One region of the Paenibacillus pabuli genome, then DNA from elsewhere that is predicted to be linked to it. Evidence: riboswitches for the same ligand, from Rfam matches in the RefSeq annotation. Region 1 holds a riboswitch; each other region holds the start of a gene.
The links. Region 1 has a riboswitch for cyclic di-AMP ahead of ABGV42_RS10700 (C40 family peptidase). Riboswitches for the same ligand answer to the same signal wherever they lie in the genome.
Positions count from the first base shown of each region.

Region 2: linked by a shared signal. The riboswitch ahead of ABGV42_RS03035 (3D domain-containing protein) and the one ahead of ABGV42_RS10700 (C40 family peptidase) in region 1 are both predicted to bind cyclic di-AMP.
Region 3: linked by a shared signal. The riboswitch ahead of ABGV42_RS30865 (C40 family peptidase) and the one ahead of ABGV42_RS10700 (C40 family peptidase) in region 1 are both predicted to bind cyclic di-AMP.
Region 4: linked by a shared signal. The riboswitch ahead of ABGV42_RS30475 (ubiquitin-like domain-containing protein) and the one ahead of ABGV42_RS10700 (C40 family peptidase) in region 1 are both predicted to bind cyclic di-AMP.

Region 1 covers NZ_JBDOIO010000003.1:1,959,662-1,967,762, forward strand. The annotation lists gene ABGV42_RS10685 (X2-like carbohydrate binding domain-containing protein) at 1-1,354, opposite strand, end outside; gene ABGV42_RS10690 (alkaline phosphatase family protein) at 1,941-3,533, opposite strand; tRNA gene ABGV42_RS10695 (tRNA-Leu) at 3,708-3,792, opposite strand; cyclic di-AMP (ydaO/yuaA leader) riboswitch at 4,153-4,284, shown strand; gene ABGV42_RS10700 (C40 family peptidase) at 4,290-4,754, shown strand; gene ABGV42_RS10705 (carboxymuconolactone decarboxylase family protein) at 4,834-5,163, opposite strand; gene ABGV42_RS10710 (hypothetical protein) at 5,288-5,506, opposite strand; gene ABGV42_RS10715 (hypothetical protein) at 5,625-5,954, opposite strand; gene ABGV42_RS10720 (xanthine phosphoribosyltransferase) at 6,051-6,632, opposite strand; gene ABGV42_RS10725 (YkvI family membrane protein) at 6,837-7,895, shown strand; gene ABGV42_RS10730 (glycosyltransferase family 4 protein) at 8,003-8,101, opposite strand, start outside.
Region 2 covers NZ_JBDOIO010000003.1:152,028-160,128, reverse strand. The annotation lists gene ABGV42_RS03070 (HNH endonuclease) at 1-160, shown strand, start outside; gene ABGV42_RS03065 (DUF4247 domain-containing protein) at 296-1,030, opposite strand; gene ABGV42_RS03060 (DUF4178 domain-containing protein) at 1,042-1,548, opposite strand; gene ABGV42_RS03055 (DUF350 domain-containing protein) at 1,572-1,973, opposite strand; gene ABGV42_RS03050 (PspA/IM30 family protein) at 2,070-2,741, opposite strand; gene ABGV42_RS03045 (hypothetical protein) at 2,865-3,206, opposite strand; gene ABGV42_RS03040 (polysaccharide deacetylase family protein) at 3,358-4,149, shown strand; gene ABGV42_RS03035 (3D domain-containing protein) at 4,280-4,957, opposite strand; cyclic di-AMP (ydaO/yuaA leader) riboswitch at 4,960-5,159, opposite strand; gene ABGV42_RS03030 (amino acid ABC transporter ATP-binding protein) at 5,422-6,147, opposite strand; gene ABGV42_RS03025 (ABC transporter substrate-binding protein/permease) at 6,134-7,573, opposite strand; gene ABGV42_RS03020 (M20 family metallopeptidase) at 7,778-8,101, shown strand, end outside.
Region 3 covers NZ_JBDOIO010000005.1:915,058-923,158, reverse strand. The annotation lists gene ABGV42_RS30885 (transglycosylase domain-containing protein) at 1-1,682, shown strand, start outside; gene ABGV42_RS30880 (YwhD family protein) at 1,867-2,370, opposite strand; gene ABGV42_RS30875 (M1 family metallopeptidase) at 2,472-4,463, shown strand; gene ABGV42_RS30870 (hypothetical protein) at 4,474-5,316, shown strand; cyclic di-AMP (ydaO/yuaA leader) riboswitch at 5,577-5,714, shown strand; gene ABGV42_RS30865 (C40 family peptidase) at 5,718-6,188, shown strand; gene ABGV42_RS30860 (GNAT family N-acetyltransferase) at 6,500-6,991, shown strand; gene ABGV42_RS30855 (c-type cytochrome) at 7,145-7,501, shown strand.
Region 4 covers NZ_JBDOIO010000005.1:833,224-841,324, reverse strand. The annotation lists gene yabG (sporulation peptidase YabG) at 1-705, opposite strand, end outside; gene rsmA (16S rRNA (adenine(1518)-N(6)/adenine(1519)-N(6))-dimethyltransferase RsmA) at 764-1,666, opposite strand; gene rnmV (ribonuclease M5) at 1,671-2,216, opposite strand; gene ABGV42_RS30475 (ubiquitin-like domain-containing protein) at 2,369-3,553, opposite strand; cyclic di-AMP (ydaO/yuaA leader) riboswitch at 3,826-4,079, opposite strand; gene ABGV42_RS30470 (TatD family hydrolase) at 4,322-5,092, opposite strand; gene ABGV42_RS30465 (HD domain-containing protein) at 5,403-6,680, opposite strand; gene ABGV42_RS30460 (AbrB/MazE/SpoVT family DNA-binding domain-containing protein) at 6,999-7,253, shown strand; gene rsmI (16S rRNA (cytidine(1402)-2'-O)-methyltransferase) at 7,534-8,101, opposite strand, start outside.

The DNA.
Region 1 (8,101 bases):
ATGTTCCGCTCAGTGCCTTGACCTTTAGCATTCGTGAAGCATGAGGCTCCAATAAACCACTGCTGAATCCTTCGTTAAAGGTACCCAGTTCGGAATGGCTCCACAGGTCACGGACGGACGCCGATCCTTCCAGACCGATATCGCTCCAATTGACGTTGACCTCAGCACTCCGGTTACCCAAGTTAAACAGAGCCACACTGTACGTTCCGTCCCCGTTATTGGCATACCATACCTGCTGCTGGGTATCAATCGATACCGGATGGGCCGGACGTCCAGCCTGATTGACAGCAATCACTTCGTCATTGGTAAGAAGTTCAAGTCCATAGCTGTCCAGCCTGGTCATGTCATTCCCTGTATACAACGGCGCAGAGGAGATCGCCCAGAATGTCATGGCCGTTTTTCGCTCATCCTTGGTGAGCCCATCCATGGAACCATTGCCAACGTTTAGTGAGTCAAAATCATTCCATCCGCCAGGCCCTGCATCACGCCACCAAAGTGCGGCGATCGGAAACAGGCGTGCAATATTAGCCCACTGTGTCAGACCCACATTGCTGTCGTACGCTTCGACATCCCAGTCGATACGCCAGCCGTTGCCGTGTTTTTTCCAGAAATCCACGTAGTTGTGGTCCAGTGCCCATGAAAGCTCGAACCAGATATTATGCCTTGCCAAAGCCTTGGACCAAGCCTCCACATCTCCCCGTGCATCCCGGCTCAGATTGTTAATTCCTGATCCTGGAGTCACGCTGTCGAATTTGACAAAGTTAATACCCCACTCGCCCAGAAGATCAGCGATGGAATCAATGTACTTCTGAGCACATGGATTTGAGAAATCAATCTTGTAGGTATACGCATTCCAAGCATCCATCACGGTAAGCGGCTGATATGCAATATCCTGCATTCGGCAAGCTCCGCCCGTCCCATAAATCTCAAGGTTTTTGTTGTATGCATCAATAGATAAACCGGGAATCAAATAGATTCCGATCTTCTGACCATTGTTATGAACATAATCAATGACCTCCTGGAATCCGTTCGGGTACAGCTCTTTGTTAGGAATCGGTCTTCCGTATTCATCATTATCTCCGTTCCATCCCGCATCAATGTTGATATATTCATAGCCATGGGCCTGTAACTTCTCTCGCATGGCATCCGATTGCTTCTTGATGCTCTCCGCGGATGTCCATTTTACGGAAGGGTCATACACCTGCATACTGTAGCTGCTCCAGCCCATGTACGGTTTCTCGGCCAATGTTGTATCTGCCGCCGCTTCAACCACACGACCTTTGGTTCCTGTAAAACCAAACTGAACTGCTGCAATGATGAACACCAGAAGAGCCATCGCCATCCTTTTACCCATTCGTTTCAAATCATCCCTACCCCCTCTGAAATAGTGAAATTAAATCCATAATGGTAGCGCTTTCCTTACGAGAAAAGAATAGTGGATGTACTATTTTCAAGATAGGTACAATTCGGAATTTTGCGTACATTTCACCTTGAAAGCAGGGGTACAACAGCCATAGAACAGGCATTTCTCCATATGGCAATGGATCTGTATCTAAAGAAAATCGGAATGGATGTCCTAGGGCTTCCACAGACGTCGCAGATTAAGCAACATTGACTGGCGGCAGAAGATGTCGCCTGTTCGAAAGATGTTCTAAAGCACAGCTTTATTAAACGCAAACAGACCACCGGTATCTAAGATACCGGTGGTCTCATGATCAAAACAGTCATTCCGAAAGTCAGCGATCCGAAGTCACAAAGCAAATATCAAGCTGGCTCCTCTGGTATCGCACCCGTGTGGTCGGCAAGTTGCACTCTACCGATTGACTGTAGAAGCGAGGTCGTTTTTGTAAAAAGTGCCAAACCCCTGGTCCTTGCCCAAGCTTCGAATCTCTTGAACAAACTACTCAAACAGTTTACTCATCAATGCACTTTTTCTTGCTTTAAGTCTTTTTTATTAAAAGGTTAAGCAAATAATCTTTTAAATCCACGATTCGTAAATATTCAGGCTTTTGATCTGTTCCACTGATAATCAAGGGAACAAGCGATTCTTTTTTACGAATGGACCCGTGGCCCCCTCCGGCCTTGTGCGTTGGTGAACTGCCGCTGGTAAATTCATATCCCGGTTTGGCCGTGACAACCAAAAATTCACCTTGGTGTGAACGAAGCGCGCTTGACAACCGTTTCAGAACATCTGGATACTCATCGTATTTCAATGCATGTTTAGCCTTGTTTAAACTTAAGTCCAGTACTTCTTCGTTCTGTTCGACCGTCCAGGATTGGTTGTATACATCGGTTAGGTTACCTCCTGATTTAAATTTGATCTGTTTGCCTGTTGATCCCTGAATTGCGTAATTCCACTCCTTTTCTTTCCAAGAAATAAAATCAATGCGTGGATCATCCTTTAACAAGTTTGCTGTATCTCTAAGGGAACGATCTGTTTTCAATGAATATACATAGGCCATCGTTTCATTGACAGCAAGAATGAGTTCAGTCTCCTTCGATACAGCATCACCCGGACGCATAATTTGGGCATCTCCGAGCAAAGAGGACAGATCAATGACGGGATTTTGATCTGCAGGCAGAATACGGGTCATTCCGCTGTCACCAGCAATGATAAAGATGGCATCTTGCACAGCTTTTTCCGGAGAACCGAATGCTTGCAATACGGATTGAAGCTGCTGATCCAACTCCTTGACCCCACGAAGTCCCGTGGGGCCTTTCTTATGTAACTCCCGGTCTAAATCCGGTAAATAGACAAACAAAAAATCCGGCAATTTATTGGATTGAACCAAATATTTTACGGCTTCAATAGCAAAATCATTATGAATGCCCATTCGATTCGTTAAGCCATCCGGCAAATCTTTAATATCTTGAAACGGATTAGACAATGCACCCAGGGACAGTAAGTCCGGCCCTTTCACATCAATCTCTTTTGGTAAAGAAGCTGCTATTTGAACCCAACGAGGGATCGACAACTTTTGATCTGACGTCCCCCTGTATATCAGGCCGTTGATCGAACCCGACTTTAATCCTTGCCGGGCTAGGTCCTCATAGATTGTGGGTAAATTCCTGTTCAAATGACTCCCGTTTAAATGGACCAGAGCATCCGTCAACACCGGATTAACTCCGTGTTTGAGCACTTCCGTCGGTCCGGTTCCGTACATGATCATTTTCTTGTTGTCCGCAGAATACCAAGTCAGACCCGGTACACGGTGAAGGTCCGAATACGCTCCGGTAAGCAATGAGCTGTCGATCGTGACGGACATCGTGGGAAAAGAACTGACCAGGTTTTTATAATATTGTCCGTGTTCGATCAGGAATTGTAAGGCAGGAAGCTCCTGCTTGCTGATTCCTTGGTCGATCGCCTGATACATTAAAGAATCCACCATCAGGAAAATGACTTTTTTCGTATTTTCACCATTAGCGGAATTTATCCGCATCAAATCCTGTTCTTTAGGTTTCGAGCTCTGACATCCGATAAGCATGTCCAATAACAAGATCGAAAGCAATATCCGAATCCCTTTTTTCCTCATAGATAATTCACCCCATTTATGTACATTCTGTCTTGAAAATCTTGGGGTTATTCGAGGTTTATTTTGCCATTCTTTCTCATTGGACAAACTGCAACTCTAGTATTTTGTTTGAAAAACAAAAAGGTTCCCAATCTGCCAGAAAAGCAGATCAGAAACCTATTGTTAATAAAATGATGCGGTCGAGAGGACTCGAACCTCCACGGGGGGTTAGCCCACACGGACCTGAACCGTGCGCGTCTGCCAATTCCGCCACGACCGCATATGGTATATCTCCGAGATAATCTATCGCGGCGACAAGAAATAATATATCATGTGGAATCCAACGAGTCAACACTTAATTTAATTATTAAAGAAGAATGACAGCCGGAAGTTTAAGATCCGGTCGAGAACTGACTTTTCCTGTTCAAAATGAAACTTGCTCTCCTCTATCTCTCCAATTTACTTATTTGTCCAGTTTGATTGCTGTTGAAACACAAATTACGTTTTTGTCATCATAAATAAACATGTAGAACTACTACTTTCTGCAAAAAGTCTTGAATTCCGTTAACATTGAAGGAGTAAGAAACGTTTGACAATTACGCATTTATGCAATATAGTTTCAAAAGGTTACAAAATATTAATTATTCATTTGCCGAGTTTCATGTTTGAAAACGGGGGAACCATTTTGGGTGAATTATTCTTATACATAGGAAATATAGGGAACCTTCTACCGAACCCTTAGCTAACTCCGTAGGCATCGAAGGGAGAACATCGATTTTGAAAAAACTGATCATTTCTATTTTTGGCGCAGCCGTTCTATTTACATCTGGTGCAGCAAGCACTGAGGCAAGCAGTATCAACACCGTTGTTAACAACATGACTGGTATACCTTACAAGTGGGGCGGCACGACGCTGGCCGGGTTTGATTGCTCTGGATTTATGAGATATATTTTCGAAAAATATAGCATTGAATTACCACGTACTTCACAGCAACAAGCCAAGGCAGGTACCCCGGTATCCAAAGCCAATCTGCGCACAGGTGATCTGGTATTCTTCAACACTTCAGGCAGTGGCATTTCGCACACAGGCGTATACATCGGGGGCGGACAATTCGCTCATGCTTCTAGCAGTAAGGGTGTCAGCATCACCAAATTGTCGAACCCATACTTCAATGACCGCTATGTAACAGCACGCCGTGTAACTGGACAGTTTATGTATAACAAAATGCTTGGAAAAATATAAATTGCATAAGAAACAGGCTCTGGATTATTCCAGAGCCTGTTTTGCTGTCTTGTTATTCAAACTCGCTTACAGGAACAACCTAGTGTAATGCTTTTTGCACACGCATTGCACCTTGAGACAGCGCGTGACCGCCGCCTACCGCTCCGGCTACGGCAACCGTCTCCATAATCTCCTGATCGGTTGCTCCCTTCGCTCGTGCCTCTTCCACGTGGTAAAACGTACATACCTCGTTATTGGCAAACAATCCGATGCCGAGGGCAATCAGCTGCTTCGTTTTGGCATCAATCGCACCTGACTGAAAACATTCCCCGGTAAATTCGTGGTACGCTTTGACCACACCAGGCAACACATCTCTTAATTCTCCAATCTGATCCTTATAGGCATGAACCTTATCATTCATCAATGTCATGGCTACCCGCACATCCTCTCGGCTGAAAAGTTTACGAATTCTCGCTGTACCTATCTTCTCTCCCGAGTGGTTGGATTATGCCAAACCATCCATGGTAATTCCATGCATCAGTCTCCAAAGGATTCTATTCATCAACCGGACTTTGACGTGGTTCGCTAAAAAGCTGATAGCGATAGCTACGATCCAGCTTGACCACACGTCTGTTCTGGCGACGGATAAGCACCTGTTCCCCATCCCATGCAACGACAATCCCGGTTACATCGTTGGATTCCAAACCATCCCGTATCACTCTTACTTTTTCACCCGATAAGCGCAGTGCATCCAGTTCTGCATCACTAATCATGTCTATGGCTCCTATGTTCCAAAATTATTTACAAAAAGAGACCTAAATGAAAAGTCATTTAGGTCTCACGTGACTGTATTGGACTGTTATGTCATTCGAAAAATGTCCCGACTGAAAGTTACCGCTGCGCGTGCTCTTTGCTGTCGTTCTTCTCGAACCAAAAATCAAGCACTTTGGCGGACATCACACGTTCTTCAAGGTACTCCACTTGATGCGGTGTAAATTGTTCTTTCCAAGCGAAGGACAACTCTTCACACAAGCCTACAATGGTCAGCAACTCTGACCAGGCAACATAGCGTTTGTACCAGAAAAATTGAGGATGTTCAATCATATAGGGATAAAGGTCATCGAATTCCGTATGTTTACAATCCAGGGCACGTTCAAAATGAACTTTCGACTCCGCCAGCTTTTCAATAAAAAATTGTTCTGATGCCGGTTGGTTCCCCATGGTGTTGCCTCCTCTCCCTAACATAACCCCATTATAAATGAAATCCGCGGTCATGCAAAGGCATTGTTCAAAAAATAGGCTTTTTCCTTTAAACTGTCACATTTGGTTATCGTCGAATTGCACGGTTCCATCATTCAGTGAACGAATGCGCACCAAGGCTTCCACCGGAATTCCCTGCTCACGGATCGTGCGTGCTCCGGCCTGAAAACATTTCTCGACCACGACACCGAATCCGACGAGTTCCGCGCCCGAACGTTCAATGATTTTGATGACACCGCGAGCAGCATCTCCGTTGGCGATAATATCATCTATGAACAAAATACGGTCGTTCTCATGAATGTATTCGCGGGATACCATAATATCGGTTACGATCCCTTTGGTAAAGGAAGGTACGCGTTCACAGTAGGCATCGGGATCTGCCAGAAGCGTCTTTTTTCGACGGGCAAATACGAGCGGCACCCCCAGCTCATGAGCTGCGGCAAAAGCAACCGGAATCCCTGAAGACTCCACGGTAATGACCCGGGTCACTCCACTTTCTCGAAAGCGAGCGGCAAACTCGCGGCCCATCTCCATCGTCAGTGCAGGATCAATCTGATGGTTTAATAATCCGTCCAGCTTCAGCACCTGATCCGAGATGACTACGCCTTCTTGTAAAATTCGTTGTTTTAGTACTTCCATGATTTGACCTCCCAAGCCTATCCTATGAGGTAAAAGTATCATAGATGAGGCTGTCAGTTCAAGCGAAATCGCCTTTCCTCCATCATTGACCGATTCTGAAGACGCAAAGCTCCTTCCAATTGTCATGAGTTACCAGAGTCAAGCATACCTTGTACCATGGCACCCGCATGTCCAAACAATTATGGGGCCTGAGAGGGGAAACGCATGAAACAGGCATTCCGGGTGCTGCAGATCGCATTCACATACATCGGAACGGTTGTAGGAGCAGGCTTCGCGACAGGGCAGGAAATATTGCAGTTTTTTACCCAGTATGGCAAATGGGCCACCATCACCATCGGCTTATCGACCATACTATTTGTCTGGCTGGGCACCAAAATGATGCTCATCGCCCATGATACCGGCTCCCGCTCTTACGAGGACCTGAACAAGCACCTATTTGGGCACAAAGCTGGAAAGTGGATTACCTGGATAACGCTACTGATTCTCATTGGTGTAAACAGTGTAATGCTTGCCGGAGCAGGCTCTGTCTTCGTGGAGCATCTTGGACTGCATTACCAGACTGGTTTGATTATTACGATTGTGGGAACGTACCTGCTTCTGGGACGAGGCATCAAAGCCATATTGCAAATGAATAGTATCGTGGTTCCCATGATGCTCCTGTTGTCCATACTTATGATTACAAGCACCATACACCATCCCGGTGCCTTACGGTTCATTACGCTGACTACTGATACTCATCCTGTACAGGTGTGGCTGTCTCCACTATTGTACTCATCCTTCAATCTCGTTTTGGCCCAAGCCGTTCTGGTGCCAGTAGGCAATCAGATCCGAGATCGTAACGTGCTGAAATGGGGCGGTGTACTCGGCGGAATCGGCGTAGGCTTCATGCTGCTTGCGGCCCACTTCGCCATGTCAGCCCAGATGCCGGGCATCATGCAATTCGAAATTCCAATGGGGAGCATCGCCTTCCAACTCGGATTCGCTGTGCAATCCGTGTATGTAACTCTAATTTTTATGGAAATATTCACAACATTCGTCGCAGATATCTATGGCATGACCCTTCAGCTGGGTCAGCACTTACAAGTACACCCCAGATTAATTACATTAACCATTATGCTGCTGTGCTACTCACTCAGCCAGTTTGGATTCAGTTCTCTTCTATCCATTCTCTATCCGATCTTTGGTAGTCTTGCCCTAGTCTGGGCCGGAAGATTGGTGATCGACCGCTGGGGCAGCTTTCGCGCAAGGCACAAAAACTTGTAAGTTGTAACAAAGGTTTGAAAACGATTGATATTTCAATACGTATTTTATCTAAAGCCAAAAGCCGCTGTTCTCACAGCGGCTTCTTCTCTTTCATTTTAGGGATGTATCTAGGCCTTGCTAGCGTATTGCAGGTACAGTTTTTTCAGTTCATTAACCGATCTGCCCAACGAATAGTGCGTCTTGGCTTTCTCACACGCTGAGCGTGC
Region 2 (8,101 bases), 1.8 Mb from region 1:
TTCGTTGTTTACCAACCAGGATATCATCAGTCTGAATTTAACAGAACTTCAGGCACTGCGAGAGCATGAACGAATGGCCCCTTTTGTTCGCTGGATTCGCAAACAGCCACCTTCCACCATTCCCCGGACGCGCAAATCCAATCACGTTCGCAGATCTTAATTAAATCTAATTCAATCTATACATCCTAATATATATCAAAAAGAACAGCCGCAAGGTGAGCTTTCGCATGGCAGGGTTCATTCTGCCTTACCTTGTGGCTGTTCTCTTGAATTGTTCAGGCAGACAAACTCATCGTTACCTTCGCCTCATGATTCGTCCGCCGCCTACCCTTGTCTTGGGTTTCTTATAAGAGCTCTTTGGTGAATTGAACAATCCACCACTCTTATTACGTTCGACCGTACCTGTGCTCGGTTCCTTTTTACGGCTAAACAAACCTCCGCCTGAACCTACACTTGTATCGGTGTCTCCTCCCCGCCGGGTGATGGACCCTTTTCGGTCAACCGTAATTGGCGGAGCAGCTTTTTTGTCATTGCTTGTTGGTGCACGATAAGTACCTTGATTCGGTTTGTACGTATCACGATCGGTGTACCCTCTGTACTTTCCGTACCCGCTACCGCCAAAAGAATCAAACAAATTCCCAATAAGCGTTGCAGTCAAATACCCTTGTAAAAAAGAAGAATCATAATTCTGGCGTACATATTCCTTGGAATCCACTTCAATTAAGGTGTCTTCCTTCTTGTTCGGGTCTTGCTGCAAATGATAATACTGGTCCTGATACACCAGGAACATCCGCTCTTCATTTTCCGCCGAGATCTGATCCGGTTTGCGCTGTTCGGATAACTCCTGGGCGACTTCCGGAACAGTACGGTCGGCAGCCCGATACACATAGGATGTCGTATTGCCACTGCCACTTACAGACTCAAGCGGATAAGTGTCCTGAACGGAAGGCATCCCGCACGCGGACAACAGGGACATGACAAGGCTGAGGACCAGCATTAATTTTAATCCAAGTGCCATGCGCTTTTTCATTGGAACCTCTCCTAGCTCGAACGAATCACTTTGATATCCGCAGGAAGAATGGACTCACCTTCATACAGAGTAAATCTTCTGTCTTGCCATTCCACACGCAGAAGCATGTTATCATCAGACTGGTACTGCCAAACCAATTGCTCTCCAGCCTGACCATAAGGTGTCCTGCCCGCAGTAGAAACCATTCCTCCATATTCTTCCTCCAGATGATATGCGCGTCCATCCAGATCAAGTAAGGTGGGTACTTCGTCTGGTGCGTCAAGACGGCCATCAATTGGTGTATAGAGGGCATAACGTGTCAATTCTCTTTCTTCTACATGCAGATGTCTAAATGTTGTTCCGTCCTGCAGTGTTAATACCACCGCTTTTCGCGCACGATGCTGCACCCGACCGACGACTTCATACGTTACGAGAGAGACTTCACAGATATCCCCAGGTTCAAGTTCCAGCATGGTTTTCTCTGCTCGTGGTGGTTCGGGTTTGGCTAGTATTCCTTTAATCCGTTTCCATACACTCATACCCATTACTCCCGTTCGTTATCTTATAAACAAGCTGCAATAATTAATGCGCCCACGATGTGCAAAGCACCGGAGAACAAGCCGTACCCTGTCTTTCCTTGCTGAATTCCTGTGTCCAAATCCAGATTGGCCCACGTGCGAATCATAAAATGCACAACGCTTTCCAGAATAAGCAGGATGACAAACGAAACAACGGATACAAGTAATGCTTCACCCAGATGACCCGCTGTCGAAATCGAAGTGGCAAGCACATACCCTTGAGCAAACAGCTTCATGACCATCCGTGTCGTAACCGCCATGTTCCCTGCCTTAACTTCCGCAAAATCCTTATACTTCGTAAACAATGAATCCACATACATCAAAACAAAAAGCAAAACCGAACCAGATAATGTCCAGACCAGCATCGCCAAAATGTTCAAATACATTTACACAGCCCCCACTTATCAACATGAACCGCATTTAAAAGCGAAGGAGAAACGCTGTCTCTCCTCCGCTGGTGAACCCTGCGTAAGATGCAAGGTTTAGTTTTTATTTTCGTACTGCTTCATGAGTGCCGCCAGTTCATCCTCAACGGCCTGATCCTTGCCGATTTTTTCGAACTCTTCATCAAGTGATTTTCCTTTGGACGACATCTCGTTGCTCGCTTCTGCCTGTGCTTCCATTTGCATCATTTTTTCTTCCATACGCTTCATGCCTGCACTGGCTGTGTCGGAACTGAACCCATTTAGGGCTTTGTTGATTTCGGTTTGTGCTTTAGCTGCGTTGTAGCGCGCTACCAGCGTTTCACGTTTGTTTTTCATTTGTGTCAATTGCTTGCGCATTTCATCCAGCTTGCCGCGCAGATTGTCTGCCGAAGCCTTGTTTTGATCATAGCTTGTTTTGTATTCCGCCATTTTTACTTCGGCAGCTTTTTTCTCTTCCAGAGCCCGGCGCGCCAGATCCATATTCTGTGCACGTGCTGCGGTATGAGCTTGCTCCTCACGCTTCTTCACCAATGCTTCCTGTTCTTCGAACAGCTGCTTGAATTTTTTCTCAATCGCGATTTGTTGAGCAACAGCCTTCTCGGCATCTTCCAGATCTTCCTGCATATCACGGATATATTGATCCGTCATTTTGATTGGATCTTCTGCCTTGTCAATAATGGCATTAATGTTAGACATCGTTAAATCACGCAAACGTTTGAAAATGGACATTATGGTATTCCTCCTAGTCGATATTACATCTTGTATATAATCATACATACGTGGTAACCTTCAACCCGTTTCAATTTTACCAAAAAAAATCATAAAACACGATTCGAAGCCACCCAAAATCTACTATTTTACATCTTTCGTCCGGCTTAAATGATCATCGAGCAGCTTTTCTGCCGTCAGTACGATCTCATCGATCTGCATACGCGTAATGGCGTCAAAATGAATACCCATAATAACGGTGACGGTCACCTTGAGAGAATTCGCAGCCTTTCGTGCCAGACGCTCACATAATTCTTGTTCCTTGTGCCCAGGAATATGGACTGCAGTTCCCACCACGCGTTCTCTTTCGGGATAAAAGGTCGCCACAGCTCCTATATGAGCTTTCCCACCCGTGACCAAAAATATCTGATCTTCTCCAGCTTCAATGACCTGCAAACGAACCGACTTCAAATCATAAGTATTCATCCTAATCCACCTGTCCTTTGTGTGTATATGTAATGGTGGAATTATGAGTGTTATCGGTCAGATTGGACAATGAAACTTCTCACACTATGCATAATGAACCATCACCCCGGGCATACCAAAGAGAACGCCATTTGACAAAGGAGGCTATATCATGCGTATTCGCCTCATCGCATTCGCCATGTTGATCCTTGTTTTTCTAAGCGGAAGCTATACTTCTGGGCAGCTGCTGGCTAAACCCGTTCCAGAGAGTACGCCTGCTGCAAAGCCTGACCTATCTGAAGATGAACAGCTGACGCTCGGTCAGCTAAGGCAGAAATATGCTGATACTTTCAAAACCAATGGACCTTCAACCCGACAGGTGGCATTGACTTTTGATGATGTGCCTGATCCGCGCTTCACACCGCAGGTACTGGATATTTTGAAGAAATATAATGTAAAAGCGACTTTTTTTATTGTTGGCAACCGAGCTGAGAAACATCCTGACCTCGTCAGACGGATCGTTAGGGAAGGTCACATTGTTGGAAACCATAGTTACAACCATCCTGAATTCAGTAAGCTGTCTTTAAATGCTTTTCGCAAACAAATTCTACATACCGGTGACATTATTCGTAAACTGACCGGGTACACACCGAAAATGATTCGTCCTCCATACGGAGACATTAATGAGAAACAGCTGCAATGGGCCGCAAGACAACAATACAGTATTGTTAACTGGAATGTGGATTCGCTGGATTGGAAAGGCCTAAGCAAAGAGCAGGTTAAGCAAAATGTTTTATCTGCAGTCAAGCCAGGCTCCATCATTCTTCAACATGCGGGAGGCGGCGTGGGTTCAAATCTGTCCGGTACCATTGGGGCACTTCCGGAGATTATTGATGAACTGCGGTGCAGGGGCTTCAATCTGGTGACTCTGGACGAAATGCTGCAATTGCCGAAGAGCAAATAATACAGGGCATAGTGGATAGTAAACACATCTTAATCATGAAACTAACAATCTTATTTTTTGTTAAAAACAAAGGGTACCCTTATTTCACGTTAAACGTGTCATAAAGGCACCCTTTTATTGGCGATGATACTTATTTTAAAATATAAAGTTCAACATCCTGAAAACCAAAAGTGCTCACAGACTTCTGACTTCCAGGAATGAAAATATCAATCCGTTTGCCTTTGATCGCCCCGCCGACATCACGTGCAGTAGCCACAAATGCCTGCTTAGGCAGCCCCGGATGGGAGTGACCTGTAACAAGAACCTTCGTCCCCAGTGGGATCACACTCGGATCTACTGCGATCGTGCCGAGTTCAAGCGGATTACCGAAGTAATCTACAGCACCCCATCCACCATTTTCAGAAGCGGCCGAAGAGTATGCTGTTGCTTTCACTTCAACAGCCTTACTGTAATCAAACGTTTTGCCCCAAGCTTGAACGACTTTCTCGTCAGCATTCACATCAAGGCTAGCTGTCGTGATCGCCTTTGCTTCGGAAGAGCTCTTGGCAGCTGGAGCAGCCGAGGCCGTATTTGTTGTTTTTCCTGGGATCGTAATTTTCAAACCACCATAAATGTTGTAAGGCGAAATATCATGGTTAGCTTTGATAAGTGTGCTCAGTCCAACCCCATATTTTTTCGACAAGGTGTAGAAGGTATCCCCCTCTTTGGCCACGTGAACAGAATCAGCGTGAGCTGGAACGGCCTGAATGAGCATTGCTGCTGTCAGCAGGGCTGCTGCTGTTTTGGCTATTGTTCTCTTCTTAATCATGGTCTTCCTCCCTCATTGTGCCTGCGAAGTTAGTTGTCGGATTCGGATGGAGGAAACCACCCTATAGGTTGCTGTTACATGCGTATTGCGTTATGTACCCCTAATTCACCCCAAGCAGCGTGCGTATCGATCTTCCCCTTCACGGCCTGCATCATTACATCCTCCGCACTTCCTCCTCAGGAAGTTTCGGCAGGAACAATATATCACAATTCTGTAACCAGGGTCCGTAGTAAATGTTACCAACTGTTTTAAACAACTCATTATACAGCTTTAATAATAAGGATTTTTTCAAAATCTGGAGTGACTATGCAGCTTTGGAACAATGACAGAAACGTTACTTTTAAGACAGTGGATACTTATCCACACAAAAAAACAACCCTGCTAACCATAAAGTTAACAAGGCTGTTTGATTTCGTTTTTGTTAGTCCATCCAATATGATTAACTGGCTGATCATGTTCAACGATTATGACAAAACTTTACCGAGGAAGTCACGCGTACGTGGATGCTTAGGCTGACCAAATACTTCATCAGGTGTCCCCTCTTCCACGATTACCCCGCCATCCATAAAGATGATGCGATCTCCAACTTCACGGGCAAAGCCCATCTCGTGGGTAACGATAACCATAGTCATGCCGCCTTCAGCCAGGCGCTTCATCACGTCGAGTACTTCACCGACCATTTCAGGGTCAAGTGCAGAGGTTGGCTCGTCAAACAGCATCACATGCGGCTGCATCGCAAGGGCTCTCGCTATGGCAATCCGCTGCTTCTGTCCACCAGACAGCTGACTCGGATAAGCATCCTTTTTCTCCAATAACCCAACGGTTTTGAGCAAGTCTGCTGCGATCTGCTTCGCTTCCTGTTCAGACTGCTTTTTGACCTTAATTGGGGCAATGGTAATGTTTTGCTCCACGGTTTTATGCGGAAACAGATTAAAGTGCTGGAACACCATCCCCATTTTTTCCCGAGTTGCATTAATGTTGTGTTTGCGGTCCGTGATGGATACCCCTTCGAAATTAATCTCACCGGAAGTAGGCTGCTCCAACAGGTTCAGACAGCGCAGGAATGTACTTTTACCCGATCCTGAAGGACCAATCACGACAACGACCTCGCCCTTGCCAATTGAGACATCTATGCCTTTAAGTACTTCGTTTTTGTCGTAGGATTTGTGTAATTGTCTAACGTCTATCACTTGCACTCAACTTCCTTTCCAGTCGACCCAGCAGCTTGGACAAAATGAATGTCAATACAAAGTATATAGCTGCTGCAATAAGGAACGGATTCATTCCTTGGTACGTAATGTTTTTGACTACACTTGCCTGATACATGATATCAACCATACCAATGACCGAGATAATGGAAGATTCCTTGATGATGGTTACGAATTCATTACCGATGGCAGGCAGCACTGCTTTGAAAGCCTGTGGCAAAATAATAAATCTCATTGCGGCGCCTCTACCCATCCCAAGCGAACGGGCTGCTTCGAGTTGACCGCGGTCAACCCCTTGAATTCCCGCACGGAAGATTTCTGCAAGGTAAGCACCACTGTTGATGGAAAGTGTTAAGATACCCGCCTGAAGAGGCGAGAACGTAATGCCAAATGTCAGGGCCAGACCATAATAAATAATCATCAACTGAACCAGCATCGGCGTACCACGAATGACTTCGACATATGCCGTACCAATCCACCGCAAAATTGCAGTATCATGCATCCGGAACATGCAAATGATCAAACCGATAATTACCCCGAAGATTACGCCGAGTGCAGACAATAAGAGCGTATATCCAACGCCTGTCGCATAGAAGCTTTTGTACTGCCAGAATACTTCAAAAATATTTGGCGATTTGACCTCACGGTCTGCCATTAATTGACTGGCTTCAGTTACCATCTGCTCAATCTTATTTTCGCTTTTCAGTCGTTCAAGCGTACCATTGACTGCATTCAGCAATTCAGTATTGCCTTTGCGGATTCCGATCGCTGCTGCTACCTGCTCTTCATCCGGAACTGCAGGAGCAAGTCCGATCATATCATCCAAATAACCTGCGGCCACCGTATCTTCAACAATTGCAGCGTTAATGCGTTTAGTTTGCAGCTGAAGCACAATGTCCGAGATTTTATCAAGAGAAGTCAGCTTGGCTCCAGTAATCTTCTGTCCGATCGTTTCCTGAATCGAGCCTTTCTGTGCTCCGATCTTTTCATTTTCCAGTTCTGCCATGGTTGGGTATTTATCTTTATCCTCATTGCGAACCATGATGACTTGTTTCGATTTATAATAGGTATCCGAGAAGTCGATACTTTTCTTGCGGTCCTCTGTTGGTGTCATACCTGAGATAACAATATCCACGCGGCCACTCTGCAAGGCAGGCAGCAGGCCGTCAAAACCCATATCTTCGATTACGAGTTCTACTCCCAAATCGGCAGCAATCTCTTTGGCAATGGCAATATCAAATCCGACAATCTCATCCTTGCCATTAATGACTTTATGGAATTCATATGGTGCAAAGTCGGCACTTGTGCCGAGTACCAATTTTTTACTGTCTGAAGTGCCCGTAGTTCCACTTGCCAGCGCCGAAGGAACGGCTGCCGTCAATAAAACGACAAAGGTCAACAGCATCATGGTGTAACGACTAATCAATTTCAACCCTGTTCTCCCCTTACAATACATTATGTGCTTTCTCATGTTGATGCCTGAGTCATTATAAAGTAGAATGCATGATTATGCAATGAGTTTTGTGTTTACAAATCTTGACTTGTTTCTGAAAAAACCAAGCAAACATGATATAATGACTAAATTATTTTCATTTTGCATAAGGAGTCTACGATGACACATACCAAATCACAAATTTTGTCGGTTATTGATCAATATGCTTCCCGTTTTAAAGAGATTTCATCATACATTGGTGCCAATCCGGAACTCGGGAATGAGGAATATCTCGCTTCTGCCCGCTTAAAGGAAGAACTGGTATTTCACGGTTTCGAAATTGAGGCTCCCGTACTTGGACTGGATACGGCTTTTGTCGGGACTTACTCCGCTGCCAAAACAGGACCAACCATAGCACTGTTATGTGAATACGACGCACTTCCCGAAATTGGTCACGCTTGTGGTCATCATCTGATTTGTATGATGAGCTTGGGTGCCGCTGTC
Region 3 (8,101 bases), on a different contig from region 1:
TTGCGCGAAATCTGTATCTTTCCCACGAGAAGACCTGGACTCGCAAGGCCAAAGAGGCCATGTACACGGCACAGCTTGAAATGAAGTACAGCAAAGATGAAATTCTACAAATGTATCTCAATGAAATCTATTATGGTCATGGCGCCTACGGAATTGAAGCAGCTTCGCGCATGTATTTCGGCAAATCAGCCAAACAGCTCGATTTGGCGGAAAGCGCCATGCTCGCAGGCATTCCAAAAGGCCCCACCTACTATTCTCCATATAACCATATGAAGAACGCGAAGGATCGGCAGAAGATCGTACTGGCCGCCATGGTCGATATCGGCAAGATAACAAAAACCGAAGCGGACAAGGCTTATGAGGAAATGCTGTCTTTTAAACCGGAAAGTGAACGGAAAACAGTAGAAAGTGCGCCTTATTTCAGGGATTACATTCGCAGCCTTGCGGTCAAGGAGCTGGGTATTAGTGAAGCAATGCTGGACCATGGGGGACTAAATATATACACCACTCTGGATCTGCGTGTGCAAAAGGCAGCTGAAGACGCTGTAGCCAAAGGTATGGATCCGAGCAGTGAACTGGAGACAGCTCTCGTCTCCATAGACCCTCGTACAGGCTATATCAAAGCTATGGTAGGGGGCAAAAACTATCGGACCAATCAGATCAACCATGTCCTGGCGACGACACGCCAGCCAGGTTCTGCATTTAAGCCCATTATGTATCTGGCTGCGCTGGAATCCAAAGAGCTGACCAGTGCTTCCATCTTCAATAGCGAACCAACCCTGTTTCACTATGATAATGACCGCAAAACCTATAAGCCCGGCAACTTCGGCGACAAGTATCTGGGTGAAATTGATCTAAGGCAGGCCATTGCTGCCTCGGACAATATCTATGCGGTCAATACGATTATGCAGATTGGGCCTGATCAGGTCGTGGACATGGCCAAGAGCCTGGGGATTACAAGCAATCTTAGCGCTGTCCCCTCTCTCGCCTTGGGTACTTCGCCCGTGAGTCCATTGGAGATGGCATCGGCCTTCTCCGTTATCGCTGCAGGTGGACAGCGGACACCTCCTGTCGCCATCCTACAGGTGACGGATGCAGCAGGACGTGTAATCTATGAAGCACCACAAACCAAGGCCGAGAAAGTGGTAGAACCGGCCGCAGCATATGTACTGACACGTTTAATGGAAAGTGTGTTCGAAAATGGCGGTACAGGAAATCGGGTTGCTACAACGATTAAGCGGCCGGTAGCAGGCAAAACCGGCACGACCAATACGGATGCCTGGATGGTCGGCTTTACCCCAGAGCTCTCCACCGCAGTATGGGTCGGTTACGATCAGGGCAAAGCCATCTCCACTTCGGATGGTCGCCGTGCAGCACCGATGTTCGCCCAGTTTACAGAGCAGGCTCTTGCGAGTGTGCCGCCGAAGATATTCCCTGTTCCCGATCATGTGGTCAGTGTGTATATTGATCCGGAGTCCGGAAAACTGGCCGGTAATGGCTGTGAAGAGAAACGGCTTGAAGTCTTCATAGACGGCACAGAACCTACGGAAACCTGTAGCGGGACAACGGACAATACTGATTCCAAGAAGAATGATGGAAGTCGTGAAGTACAAAATCAAGAAGGAATCCAGGAAGAGAAGCATTCGTGGTGGAGAGACTTTAAGCGTTGGTGGGTGGAATGACGCAAATACGTAACGACTTAATTACGTCACTGTAATTGAATTACCTCAGGCTTTTTTTCAGATCGTCTGTGTACAACTATACCTCAACCCTCTGACCAATTGACAAGCCAAAAGCCCCGATCCGATCAATTCGGTTTCGGGGCTTTTCATGTTCTTTCTGAGTGAAACAGCATAATTGCTTTAATCAGGAGAGTGCTTCTTTCAGTTCATCCGGAGAAGCATTCCACCACTCTTCATTGTGTGTAACCAACAGCTTCTTGAGAGCTGCTCGATCCTCCGGTCCAAGCTCATCCAGCATGAAGCGGCGCTTCATTGCATAATCCATCCGGTTCACATGGTCAGCCAGCAGTTTCCATCCCCGTTTTGCCTCGGTATCGATCCACATCTCGCATGCCGTTGCACCGCCGTACAATTGTCCCTGTTCCGTACGATCCACAGCTACCCAAACCAGCCATACCTGGCGACCGTTAGGTACGTCTTCCCGATTCGTCGAAAACTTAATTCCACGTTCTACCTTGCTCTTCGCATGCATGGCGCCAATATCAATCTTTGCCTCGCCATTATCGATAATGACGGGCGACAGGTTGTTCAGATCAATGGAGCCTGCACCGAAACCTTTGTGTTTGCTTTTGGCACTTACGATATTCAAGGCAATCTGTTTTTTGCCGTTTTGCTCGTTTTGATCCATATTTATAGCCTCCAAGGGTTGATACAAATATTTTAACTAATAATCGCCCCATTGCAAACATATACATGCTGTAGATGCTTGTCAACGGGAGGTATTTAACGATGATTCCACTACGCGCCAAGAGCTGGCTCACTGCAATTCTAGCCCTGTGTGTGTTTACCGGAGCCATATGGATCACTCTGGATCACACTCGCTCTACGACATCCGACTTGCCAACGCTCGCCCCGGAATTGGGCAAGCCTCCGGCTAAGGTCCAAACTCCGGCACCTCCAGAAAGCGTGCAGACACCTACTGCTGAGGTGTTCAGCAACCGCGTGGTGGAATATCACATGGACGTGAAGCTGGTGGACGGCAATGTTCTAGAGGGAACTCAGACACTTACCTGGACCCATCCGGGTAAAAAAACAGTCAGCGAACTTTATTTCCACCTATACCCCAATGCATTTTCTTCTAGTGATACGACATTTATGAAGGAATCCGGAGGAAAGCTTCGCGGTGATGTGATGCCAACGGACGGGTACGGCTCCATGAATATTACGGAGATGAAAACAGAGGACGGACTCTCTCTCCTGCACCGGATGCAGTATGTACAGCCGGATGATGGAAACATGAAAGACAAAACGCTCATCAAAGTAAGATTGCCCAAGCCAGTCAAGGGCGGGGAAACCATTACACTGCACACCCGGTTTGAGGTCAAGCTGCCCAAAATCTTTGCCCGTATGGGAACCGCTGAAAACTTCGTTATGGCGGGACAATGGTTCCCTAAACTCAGTGTATATGAGCCTGCAGGCGTGCGAGGACGTACGGCTGAGGGCTGGAATCTGCATCAGTACCACGGGAATTCCGAGTTTTATGCTGATTTTGGCATCTATAGTGTGCGTATTCGGGTACCGGAAACATACAAAGTCGCCGCGACCGGGTTTCCAACGAAGCAGGCTGTTATAAAAAACGGCGAGAAGATCTATCAATTCTATGCTGACGATGTGCATGATTTCGCCTGGGCAGCCTCACCCGACTTTGTTTATGCGGAGGAACCCTTCTCGGCTCCCAATGTTCCAGGCGTACGAATCAAGCTCTATCTGGATCCGGCCCACCAGGATCTGAAGGAACGTTACTTCTATGCGGCCAAAGCAGCTCTTTCCAATTACAGCAAGTGGTTTGGTCCGTACCCGTATTCCACACTCTCCATTGTTGTTCCCCCGAAAATGGGCAATGGAGCAGGCGGCATGGAGTATCCTACTTTAGTTACAGCCTTCGGTGCCGACGACACTACGCCAGGTTACGATCTGGAACGCACGGTTGTGCACGAGATCGGACATCAGTACTTCTACGGCATGGTTGCCAGCAATGAATTTGAGGAGGCCTGGCTGGATGAAGGGTTCACCTCTTACGCAGAAGACAAACTGATGGAGCAGGAATACGGACTTATCCCCAACCTTCCGGTTCAATCCGGCTTAATTACTTCTCCCGCCTCACTTACACAGGAGTCCTGGAAGTTTGATTCCCAGAATCATTATGCAGCCAATGTCTATACCAGGGGCAAGCTTGTGCTGCTGGGCATCGAACAACAAGTGGGCGCAAAAACGATGGAACGCATTCTTTCAACCTATGTAAAAAAATATCGGTTCAAACATCCCACTTCGACTGATTTTCAAAAGGTCGTGGAACAGGTGACCCGTACGTCCTGGTCTGATTATTTTAATCAATATGTATATGGGGACGGCATGGCCGACTTCGCCGTGGAGAATATCCAGGTCAAGCCTGTAGAAAAAGACGGTCAGACATTGTACGAGTCATCGGTAACATTATTGAAGAAAGGCAGCGACTACGAGAAGGTGCCCGTTCGCATTGTTTTTGAAGATGGACACATTGTCGCCAAGGAATGGGATGGCAGTAACGGTCGAATTACGTACAAGTTAACTTACAGCTCGCCTGTATCCTGGGCAATGACCGATCCGTTATATACCGTTGTACTGGAGAACCGTCATATGAACAACTTTTTGAAGGCGGGTCTGTATGAGCCGTCCAAGTTCCGCTGGAGCATGAGTGTAACCAAACTTATAGAAGCTATATTCGGAGGTCTGTCATGGTGAGGTGGAGACAGTGAAAGCAAAAATACGTGAGGGCTGGTTTCTCGTTCGTCAGCATATGTTCATTGCGGCACTTTTGTTTCTCTATCAGCTGGTGTGGGGTTACTTCATCTATAGAATGGTGCAATCGGCTGTCGTTCCCTTGCTGCTGCGCTATCCGGAACCTGACGCCGGGGAGCTTAGTACAATTTTATTCAAAATGGAAAGCCAGCTGAGTCTGTCTACACATCCCGAGGTTCATCGCTATCTATGGATACTGGGGGCCATGCTCCTGCTCCGCATGCTGATCACTCCTCTCATCCAGGCAGGGCTGATCTATTCATTACAACACTTCAATCATACGGAAGAGCGTATTCCTTTTATACGCGGGATCAAGGCACTGTGGAAACCGATGCTGCTGCTTCATTTCATTAAAACACTGTTATTGCTGCTGCCTGCGTACTGGCTTGTCCCCAAGTTGTATGGCATCTTTCTCGATGGATTCCATTCGCTGCAGCTGCTGCTGCCAGGCATTCCATATGTCGCTGGATGGATCGTATATGGATGGATTATACACCATGCCTTGCTCTATATGCAGTTTGGGGCGGGAGCCCCAGAGGGTCAGGGCGGGATCCGTGGTACATTTCACGCTCTATTTCTTGCCTTGCGTCATATCGTTTCTGTCATTGGGATCGCGTTGGTTTTGGGAGCAATCCATCTGCTCATCTTCGGGGCCTTCACCTCTGCGTCTTGGCTCTTGACGGGCCTAATGGGTCTGATCCTGCAACAAACCTATCCGCTCGCCAGATGTTTACTAGATATTTGGAAGATATGCGCTCATTTTCGTCTGTGGCAGTCCAAGTCTTCCAAAGGTTAAAAAGTGTAATGATCCACCTAAAAATTGTTACCATCTTCGTGTAAACTCGTGTCCATGTTTACGCTTCACAAAAGCAAACCTCGACCTTTCCCCGTCAAAGGTCGAGGTTTTTTTTGCTAATTTTCTTGTTAAACGTTGCCAAAGCTTTACTCCTCTGTTACAATAATCGCAGTGAGTTTTTAGTAACAACTTTGTAATCTTTAACTTATGAATTGTAACTACTTAAAATTAAATCGTCATTTCTTGATTTCGCAGGTGCACAACTAGCATAGCCAAATTCCTGGCACCTGGGAAGCGGGGGAACCAGTTATGGGTGAATTGATCTTGCTACAGAGGGATCATAGGGGACCTTCAACCGAATCCTTAAGCTAACCTCGCAGGCGTTGGAAGGGGTATATCTCTTGTTCAAAAAGAAATTAACAGCAGCTGTACTTAGCTTAACATTCGCTCTATCGCTTGGAGCAGGCAGCGCATTCGCAGATTCAAAAATGGATAAAGTAATTGATTCAGCAATGGGAACTACATACAAAAGTGGTGGAACAACGCTTAACGGCTTTGACTGCTCTGGATTCACACGGTATGTATTCGAAAAGCTGGGCATCGATTTGGCTCGTCAATCCAGTTCCCAATTCGACATGGGCGACTCCGTATCTCGCATGGAAATGAGACCAGGCGATCTGGTATTCTTCAATACAACGGGTAAAGGGGTTTCACACGTAGGCATCTTCGTGGGGGAAGGGAAGTTTGCACACTCCTCGTCTTCCAAAGGGGTTACCATCAGTTCTTTGAGTGAGAACTACTGGGCCAACCGCTATGTTGGCGCTAAACGGATTATGAGCACGGACGCATATGAGTCACTGGCCCTCGACTAGGGACAAGCTGAGCAACATCATACTGTAACGAAGCATAAATCAACTGCCCGGTACATTCTCCGCAGGAATGTATCCGGCGGTTTTTTTGTGCTTGTTCGTCCATGCCCTTATGATGTTTTTACCCATCCTACTATAATATAAACGGAATTCCCCGATCTTTTGTTTCACTTTTTTTTCAGGGAGCTAAACCTTGCCAAATGCCCTCCTCTTTTGTAGAGTGAAATCAGGATTAAATATGAAATGACATATGTGATAGACCCTCAGCGTATGACTAAAGTAGCTTGTTCACAATGAAAGGAGCGTGCAGTGGTATGGATGAAGCTTCTGTAACGTTTCACGTTGTGCCGATGCAAGAAGAACATGCAGAATTGATCTGCAGCTGGACATATGAACCACCCTACAACATCTATAGCTGGCTGCCCTGGGAACAGATGAAGGCGCTGGAAGTTGAATTCGGCGATAAGCAGCTTCGCCAAGAGCAATATGCGGTTGTACTCGGAGAGCAGGATCAGCTCTGCGGATTTGCTCAATTCTTTCCGCTCGAAGGTGTGACACGGATCGGGCTTGGCATGCATCCCGAACAGTGTGGTCAAGGGCAGGGCACTGCCTTCGTCTCTGCGATCGTGAAGGAAGCCATTCGGCGGAACCCTACCCATGAGATCGATCTCGAAGTGCTCACTTGGAATGCACGAGCCATTCGAGTTTACCTCAAGGCCGGATTTGTTACCCAGGATACCTATGAACGACAGACACCGAGCGGCTTGAAGCCTTTTTATTGCATGGTATATGAGGGACCTCGTTAACCTTCAGACCCGCAATACAGAAAATTTCATACCCGTTTATGTGATTAGTTCAAAAAATTACCACAAAATGCTATGATGTCATAACAGGTTCCGTTATAATGATATGGACAGTTTCAATTTAGATGATCTTTCATTCTGGAGGGGACATAAGGGATGCACAAATGGATCATGAGCGGGGTATTTTTTGCAGCATGCGCTTTGGCTATTGTTTTAATGTTTACGCTTCCAGGGAAAGAAGAAGTGGCTGAAGAAGCCAAACCAACCATGCCGGAAGTGACAATGGATGCCGGACAGGCTGAAGCACTGGTCAAAGCCAATTGTATTTCCTGTCACGGAGATCAGCTCCAAGGTGGCGTAGGACCTGCTCTAGCAAACATCGGCAGCAAGGATGATCTGGAGAAAATCTACTCTACGATTGTCAAAGGTAAAGGTGGCATGCCATCCTTCAAGGACAAACTGAAGGACGAGGAAATTGCCAATATCGCGATGTGGCTGGCTGAGAAGAAATAAGGATCATGAGATACACAGCAAAGAGGCCCCTGCCTTCCCTCTCGGGAATGGTTCGGGCCTCTTCGTCATATCATGAAAAAAACAGCCACTAAAAAATGACTGTTTATATCTTGATAAAGTAGTTTTTAAATATTAACCTGTTTTATTATGTAAGCTTTATCCTAAGAGAAATTTGTTGGGGCTATTAGTTCGTCTTGCTCTGTTTTGGATGCTGGCCTACACGTTGTTCTCAAGCTCTATTCCAAATTGGGGAGATGAATTATTTGCAATATTGATGTTGTCCATTCCTTTCCTTGTAAACATGATCGTTAGGTATCTAAAATTTAAAATGATGAAGGTATAGACGAATAAATTCAAAAGGACAAATTATGAAAAAGTATTATATTGTGTGCCGCACAGAGTATCCAAAGGAGTGCCTTGAACTTGTATCATCAGAGTCTCAAGGGGAACTGGAGGATAAAGCCTTTGATCTACTCTGTGATGACTATTTTTGAGGACGTAAATTCATATGGATTCATGGAAATATTCTATAGAGATGATCAGGGGAGTCTATTTGAGGATTTGACAGGTAACAATAGGAGCGGTATTGATAATGCTTAT
Region 4 (8,101 bases), on a different contig from region 1:
AAGAGCATGAATCAGAATTCGGCCTGGTGAACTGGCAAAGTTCGCACCTGCCCGCAGTAGTGCCTCAAAATGGGACTGACATGCTCCTGCAACTATCGTAAGCGCATCCAGATGACGTTCATATTGTCTTGCAACCTGGATCGCTGCTACAAAATTTTGTGAATTTTTGTAACTCCCGAGACTGTATAAGTCGTAAGGCTGACGGGTCTTCAGCACTCCATCATGGCCCGTAATGACTACAATGTCAGGCTGCACTTTGGGAAGAAGACGATACAGGGCATCGGCCATGGCTGACTCATGGACATATTGACCCTCTGCTGGAACACGAAGCTGCTCATAGAGACTCATGCTTTTTTTCAGGTAATTTGGATCTCCATCCAAATGAAGTACCTTGCCTGGCATTTCAAAGTAAGCCGGCTCCCGCTGTGCAGACCAGTCCTGTGCTAGGCCTTCACGGTTACGTTCTGCCTGTTCAATCCGGTTCTGCTGCAGCCTGGAGAGTGTCTGATGCGCTTTTACATGTGCCTGCCTGGTCTTGGCACTCTGCGGTTCATAAGGAACCTGTATCAAATCGTCCACGGGGGAGTCGGCAAGCAGCCGGAATTCGGTCCCTTTAATGACCGCGCTATCCAACTGGAGGCCTTCCACCCGAAAAGTCACGTCTCCACCGTATGACTTACGAACGACCAAGTCTCCGATATTCATCAACATAATCACCTCTACCCCATCGTATGGGCAAGGACCCGGTTTGGTTCATCCGAATTTACAGACCGGCACGAACTCCTGCGTCCCACATTACAGTGCTTAGGGTCGCATATTCCTGCAAACTAAGTGTCTCACCCCGTCTGGACGGCTGAATGCCAGCCTGCTCCAGCAACTGGTCGGCCTGCTCCCGATTTTCCTTCGTGAAGAAGCGGGCTTTCAGATTGTTCGAGATGGTTTTTCTCCGTTGGGCGAATGAGGCTTGTACCACTTCGAAAAAATGCGCTTCACTCGGTACTTCGACAGGGGGCTGTTCACGAACCTTGAGCTTGATGACGGCTGATTCTACATTCGGTTGCGGAATGAATACGGTTGGCGGCACAATGCAGACCAATTCAGGCACACTGTAGTATTGGACTGCAATGCTCAGACTTCCGTAGTCCTTCGAGCCCGGTGCAGCTGCCATTCGTTCTGCTACTTCCTTCTGGATCATGACGACAATGCTGTCTACCGGCAGTTTTTCTTCCAGCAGTTTCATCATAATAGGAGTCGTTACATAATACGGCAGATTGGCTACAACACTCACCTTATTTACACTAGCAAAGTCTGTACGGAAAAGCCCCGCCAAGTCCAGCTTCAGCACATCACCATGCTGTACCCGAACGTTAGGATATGGTTCCATGACTTCACCAAGGATAGGCAGTAGACGTTGATCGATTTCCACAGCTGTTACAGGGCCGGCTACCCGGGCCAGTCTCTCCGTAAGTGCCCCGATCCCCGGACCGATTTCGAGTGCACCCTTGGACTCGTCCAGATCGGCAGCATTTACAATTTTATTCAATATATTCTGATCAATCAGAAAGTTCTGACCCAAACTTTTTTTAAATGAGAATCCGTGCCTTTGAATAATTTCTTTCGTTCGCTTAGGTGTTGCAATTTCTAAAGTCTCATCCATGCCTTTCATACGCTCACAATCCTTCACGTTCAATTTGCGATAATGCTGCAGAGAACTCTTCCCGGCTGATCTGGAATACGCCCAGCCGCTTGTGGAACTGCTTTCCGTTACAATAACCTATGCCCAGCAGATTCCCCATCTCCATACGCCTTGCGGCTGCCTGCGGGTGCACAATCAGTCCTGCTGCAATCAAGTCCTCCCAATCAATCAGGCTCGGTACACCCTCATACGAGGTATGCACACGCGCCAGCGCATGACGAATTGCCTCAGGTGAGGCATTCTCAACCCCGATATCCCCTTTGCGCGTTGCATCTGCTTCGGGAATAAAAGCATGCTTGCAGCCTGGGACCTTGTTTGCAATAATTTTGCGAATCCGCTCACCCGCATGATCCGGGTCCGTAAGAACAATCACACCCCGTCTCTCCTGCGCAAGTGCAATTCGCTTCAGAATTCGCTGGTTGATGGCAGATCCACCCGTTTCTATTGTGTCAGCCTCAACAGCCCGCCGGATGGCGACGGTATCGTCGCGTCCTTCTACGACAATGACTTCTTTTATCATGTTCCATTTCTTCCTTTCTAACGCAAAAAGAAGAGGAATATCCTCTTCTCTGCCAAACGGCGGTGAGCCTGTTCAGACTCCACCGCCGCATATTCCGCATGATTCATTCATGCTTATATTTTATAGCATTCCCATTTCAAAGTAAAACGATTTTAGTTCGCTTCCGGCTTAACCGGACCGATGACATATACCGTCTTGCCTTTCTTACGTCCGAAGTTCAGGGCATGCTTCACACTGTCATAATACACATCGATTTTGTTGCCTTTAATGGCGCCGCCAGTATCTTCCGCACGACGGAAGCCGAGGCCCTCAATGTACACCCACCAGCCGATCGGAATCACTTTGGGATCAACCGCAATGGTCCGTCCTTCAGTTACCCGGGTACCGGAAGCTGTTTTTGTGCCAATGCCAGGTTCCTCAGAAGAGTAAGCGGTCATCGATACATTTTTAAGTACTTTGGAATATTTAAAAGAAGTGCCTGAGACGGTAATGACTTTGCTGCCTGATGCAGCGGTTTTCTTCGAGTTCGTTGTCGTTTCTTTCTTTGCTGTGGATGTTTGGGCCGATACCGTCTGAATCACCGGCTCCTTCACAACAGGTTTCGCTTTGGTTCCAACAGCAATTACTTTATCGACACGATTGGTCGATACCGATTTGCCCACCATTTTTTTGGAGACTAGCTCTCCATCCTGAAACACCTTTTCGATATGTTGTACAAGTGTACCTTCTTTACCGTTTACGATGACACGATTGTCACCTTTGTACAAGCTAGGATCAGCCGTTTTGACTACTTTGTACGCAATCGGCTGTTCCACTTCCACTGTACGCTTTGTTACACGCACTACGCGAATTTTCATATCTGCCTTGATTGGTGTTGCGAGCGCTGGATAAACCTTATCCTCACTGGCAACCTCAATTCCAGATTTCTGAATTGCATCTTCTACCGATGAATCGGTTGTATACAGAGTCTTGGTGTTTCCGTCTGCCGTAATATTGACTGGAACGGCCCGCTCAATAACAATGCGGTCTCCATCTGCGATTGCCCCGTTCAAAGGCATGGATACCTCATCATGAGGGCTGACTGTGATTGATTGCTCCTCCAGCATTTCTTGAAGCATTCCTGTACGAGTCTCTACCGCTTGAGCTTTGCCATCGATAACCAGCGAAATTTGTTTCCCGGCTTGACCGTAAACGACTAACAAGATCATGATTGTAAGCGCGATTGAGAAAATAGCGATCAGTGCCATTTGACGCAAGTTCTCATGCTTCCACCGCAACGCGTAAGACTTACTGGATGATCGTGACTCATGGGTCTCTTCTGGTTGGAATGTGCCCACTTCTCCGTCCTCCTTCATAGCCTCGCCGTCTAAAGTTAATGCATGATGTCTTTGACGCGACTATACCAAATTTTCTACAAAACAGGTCCATATCCCATTGACCGGTTCTGCATCATGAACCACTCTTCGCAACATGATGTCACCACCTGAATACTTACCGTATGATGACCGTATTTCTTTTATTCAAAAACAAAAAAGCCAAAGAAAGAGTCTAAGAGGAACTCTTTCGTGGCTTTCCGAATGATTTTGAATATCGGAAATTCATGCACGAGGTTGCCTCTCTTTTTCCGCTTGCGAGGTTAGCTGTCGGGTTCGGGCGAAAGAGAGCCGCCCTATCTCCGGTCACCCGCTCATGGCGGATGCCCTTGAATTCACCCCGAGACCCAAAGAAGAAATCAAATAGTGCTTCGCAAAGGCATTCGCTGCTTTTGGGTCAGCGAATGATGCGCATCAGCTGCTTTCACTGATGTTTAAGCCCTATTGGTTCCCCCGCTCTCCGTTAACGGAGACTCAGCGAGATCGGTTCATGAAAAGTATTGTTGTGTCATCGGAAAGTGTCCCTTTGTTCATCCCCCGAACATCTGTCCAATTTTCCGCACAACAATTCACTGAAAAGATGATATCCTGTTTCGATGCATGTTGTAAAGCGTTGTTCAAGTACGTTTTTCTAAATATTTGGTTAAAATATTGTAATATTCTTCATTTATTTGGATCAAAAAGCAAATTCGCTCCGTCTACCTCTCTTTTTCACCGCATTTGCTTCGTTTTTTAACGAATCCCAAATCGTTCCATGGCATTTTTGGTCGTTATTGCAGCAATTTCCTCTACCGGAATGCCTTTAATTTCCGCAGCTGCCTCTGCAACCAGACGTACATGCGCTGTTTCATTTCGTTTTCCACGATAAGGATGTGGTGTCAGATATGGGGAGTCTGTTTCGATGAAAAATCGGTCCATTGGCACCTTCGCCAGTACCTCTTTTGGCTGCTTGGCGTTTTTGAACGTGATTGGTCCCCCGAAGGATAGATGGAACCCTAGATCCAGACAGAGTTTTGCCGTTTCCCAGCTTCCAGAGAACGAGTGCATCACACCCCCGACTTCTCCAGCTTTTTCCTCGCGCAAAATTTTGACAATATCCTCATGAGCGTCGCGATTATGAATGACAATCGGCATGTTAAGTTCACGAGCTAGTCCGATCTGTTGTCTCAGGACACGATGCTGAACATCCTTGGGAGAAGTGTCCCAATAATAATCCAGACCAATCTCGCCTATGGCAACAACCTTTTCATGTTTGCACAGAGACGCAATCCACTCGAGATCACCCTCCTGCATCGTAATCGCATCCTGAGGATGCCAGCCTACAGCAGCATAAATAAAATCATACGTTTCGGCAAGTTTCATCGTGGATGGAATGGTCTCCCGATTGAAACCGACATTGATCATGCAGCCAACCCCGGCGTCTACAGCGCGCTGAATCATCTCCTCGCGGTCCTCGTCGAATTGCGGTGCATCCAAGTGTGTATGAGTGTCGAATAACATCATGTGTATTTCTCCCTTCCTGTCGAATAACTGTTTTCTATCCCAATCAAAATCATATAAAAATCACAGATTTTATCATCACATTTGATTTTCCAGAGTACAAGATGTGGAATTAGCAGATTTAATTTCTACTATATATAGGCGCCCTCGTGATCTCAACTTCTTCAAAAAAAGTGTGGATTACAAAATTATGTCGATCTACATATACTCTCCATTAAAGCAGATTACTGTATCATGGTAATATCTCGAATTAGAAACTCTTTCTTTCATAGCTAATTTGTAAAAAATTTGCTCTTGATTGCACATTTCATGATCATGAAAAGTAGGGGCGAATATGAGATGGCAGCTCGTGAATGATGGCGTCCACCTTGTTTTGCGGATAGTACAGATGGTGCTTACCACGATGTATTCCGCTGATCGAACGAACGATGTCCGAAACCTCGGACAATTCATGCAGCTTGTCCTGTCTATCCAGCAGCAGAATCTGTTTATCTGTCGATTCATCCGGACGAAAAACATCATACGGAAGATCCGTCGGAAAATCAATTTCCAGATCATATTCGGGGTTAAGACCCGCTCTGGCAAAGGCAACCCGAATTTCTTCAATCGTTTCCACATCGATCTGTTCAACCTCTACATACTTATACAACCTGCGATCGATAAAACGTTCGCATAACTCGCTCAGAACAGAATCGTTCTCTTTGCGCCACTGCATGAATGCTGTCTGTACCAACGCCTCATCCAATTGCAAATATTCATCAACAGAGAGCACACCATCAAACAGCTGCGGTAACGGCTCCAGCATGAAACGGAAATGGAATCCCTGCTTCACCAGCTCTTTCGCACGCTTAAATATTTGTCTCAGGATAATTTCGGAGCTTCGGGTCACCGGATGGAAGTAAATCTGCCAGTACATCTGGTAACGTGACATCAAATAGTCTTCCACCGCATGCATTCCCGATTCCTTGACTACAATTCTGCCGTGATATGGACGAAGCATTCGCAGGATGCGGTCAAGGTCGATCGTTCCGTAGTTTACACCTGTAAAGTAAGCATCCCGAAGCAAATAGTCCATCCGGTCTGCATCAAGCGGGCTAGTGACCAAATTTACAACGATCGGCTTTTCATATGTTTTTTGAATAACAGATGCCACCTTCTCTGGGAAATCGGGAGCATACCGTCTCAGGATCGCCCCCACTTCGGTATCCCCAAGGATAATTCGGCAGGTCCAGTCTTCATGATGCATGTCGAAGGCTTCCTCAATGGAGTGAGAGAACGGCCCGTGACCCAGGTCATGCAATAATGCAGCGCAGAGAGCAACCACTTTTTCTTCTTTAGGCCAATCGGAGTACTGACTTCTTTCAAATTGAGAGATAATTTTGCGTGTTATTTCGTAAACGCCCAATGAGTGTGAGAATCGGCTGTGTTCAGCACCGTGAAAAGTCAGATAGGATGTTCCCAACTGACGGATACGCCGCAAGCGCTGAAACTCTGGTGTATTAATTAACTGCCATATAATCGGATCTTGCACATGAATATAATTATGTACCGGATCTTTAAACACTTTCTCTTCCGTTAAACGCTGTTCCATGTCGCTTCGCTCCTTTGTATTTGAATTGCGTTTGTCGCATTTGGCCTTATCTAGCCCAATTATTCGACATATAATGACGAATTTTGTCGAATAAAGCACTTTTAATGTTTTCCAAATCGACAAAGCTGCCATTGATGTTTAAATATGAAAAATTGCTCCTAACCCCTTGCCACCCTTAATCTTATCAAAAACCGCCTTAATTTTAAGCTAATTTTAAGGTTGACTGTTTTGGGAATCGTTGGTATGATGAGTATCATAAAACATAAAATAATGTCGAATAATGACAATGATAAGTAGCTGAGAGGAGCACTGATTATAATGATGAAATCAACAGGTATTGTTAGAAAAGTAGACGAACTGGGACGGGTAGTTATTCCAATCGAATTGCGCCGTACACTGGGTATCGGTGAAAAAGATGCTCTGGAAATCTATGTTGACGGTGAACGCATCATGTTGAAAAAATACGAGCCAGCTTGTATCTTCTGTGGGAACGCTGAGAACGTAACATACTTCAAAGGTAAAATTGTATGTAACGAATGTATTTCCGAAATCCCTGCACCTGTGACAAAATAAAAAGTTTCAGGTATAATGGACTTATTGAATTGTTAATTCTAACCTTTTTATATTCCTTACTTGCCTTCCCGGTGTGAACCCCACCGTTGGAAGGTCTTTTTTTTGTTCTCCCAATCGGGCCAACCATGATGCAGTTCATGCCATGACTAGGAAAGCGGTGAAAAATGGAAAACATTTTTTTGCACCGCCTCGGACTTTTAATATTTCGCTAATGTTTCCAATAAGAAACTTTTCAGGTTATGTTCCCCTATTAATCTGTATGTTTGATTCACCCAAAGGATTAGATTAGCGCGTTATATACATCACGTTTTGTTAATCCTCGGTCTGCTGCTGTTTTTTTCATCGCATCTTTGCGATTAAGTCCTTCGCCTTCATAATGGCTGACGTGGTCTTCCAAAGACAACTGCTGCCACCAGGCTTCACGCTCTGCCTTACGCTCCTCTTCCTTAATGCCTTCCACAAGCAGACAGTACTCTCCAAGTGGCGGATGTTCCTCCAGCCAGTCTATGCATTCGCGAACCGTGCCACGTGCAAATTCCTCATGTCGCTTAGTCAGCTCACGAGCCAGCACAATCGAACGATCCCCAAGAATCTCTTCCAGATTGACCAACGTTTTACGAATACGATGCGGAGACTCATAAAACAACAAGGTCCCGTTAGATTCGTCAAAAGCCTCCAACACTTTTCGCATATCCTTTTTCTCGCGCGGCAAAAAGCCGCCGAATGTGAAGCGTTCCGTCGGTAATCCCGATACAATCAGAGCAGACAATGCTGCATTGGGACCTGGAATGGGAATGACATGAATTCCTGCTTCAATGGCTAGTTGTACCAGATCAGAACCCGGGTCT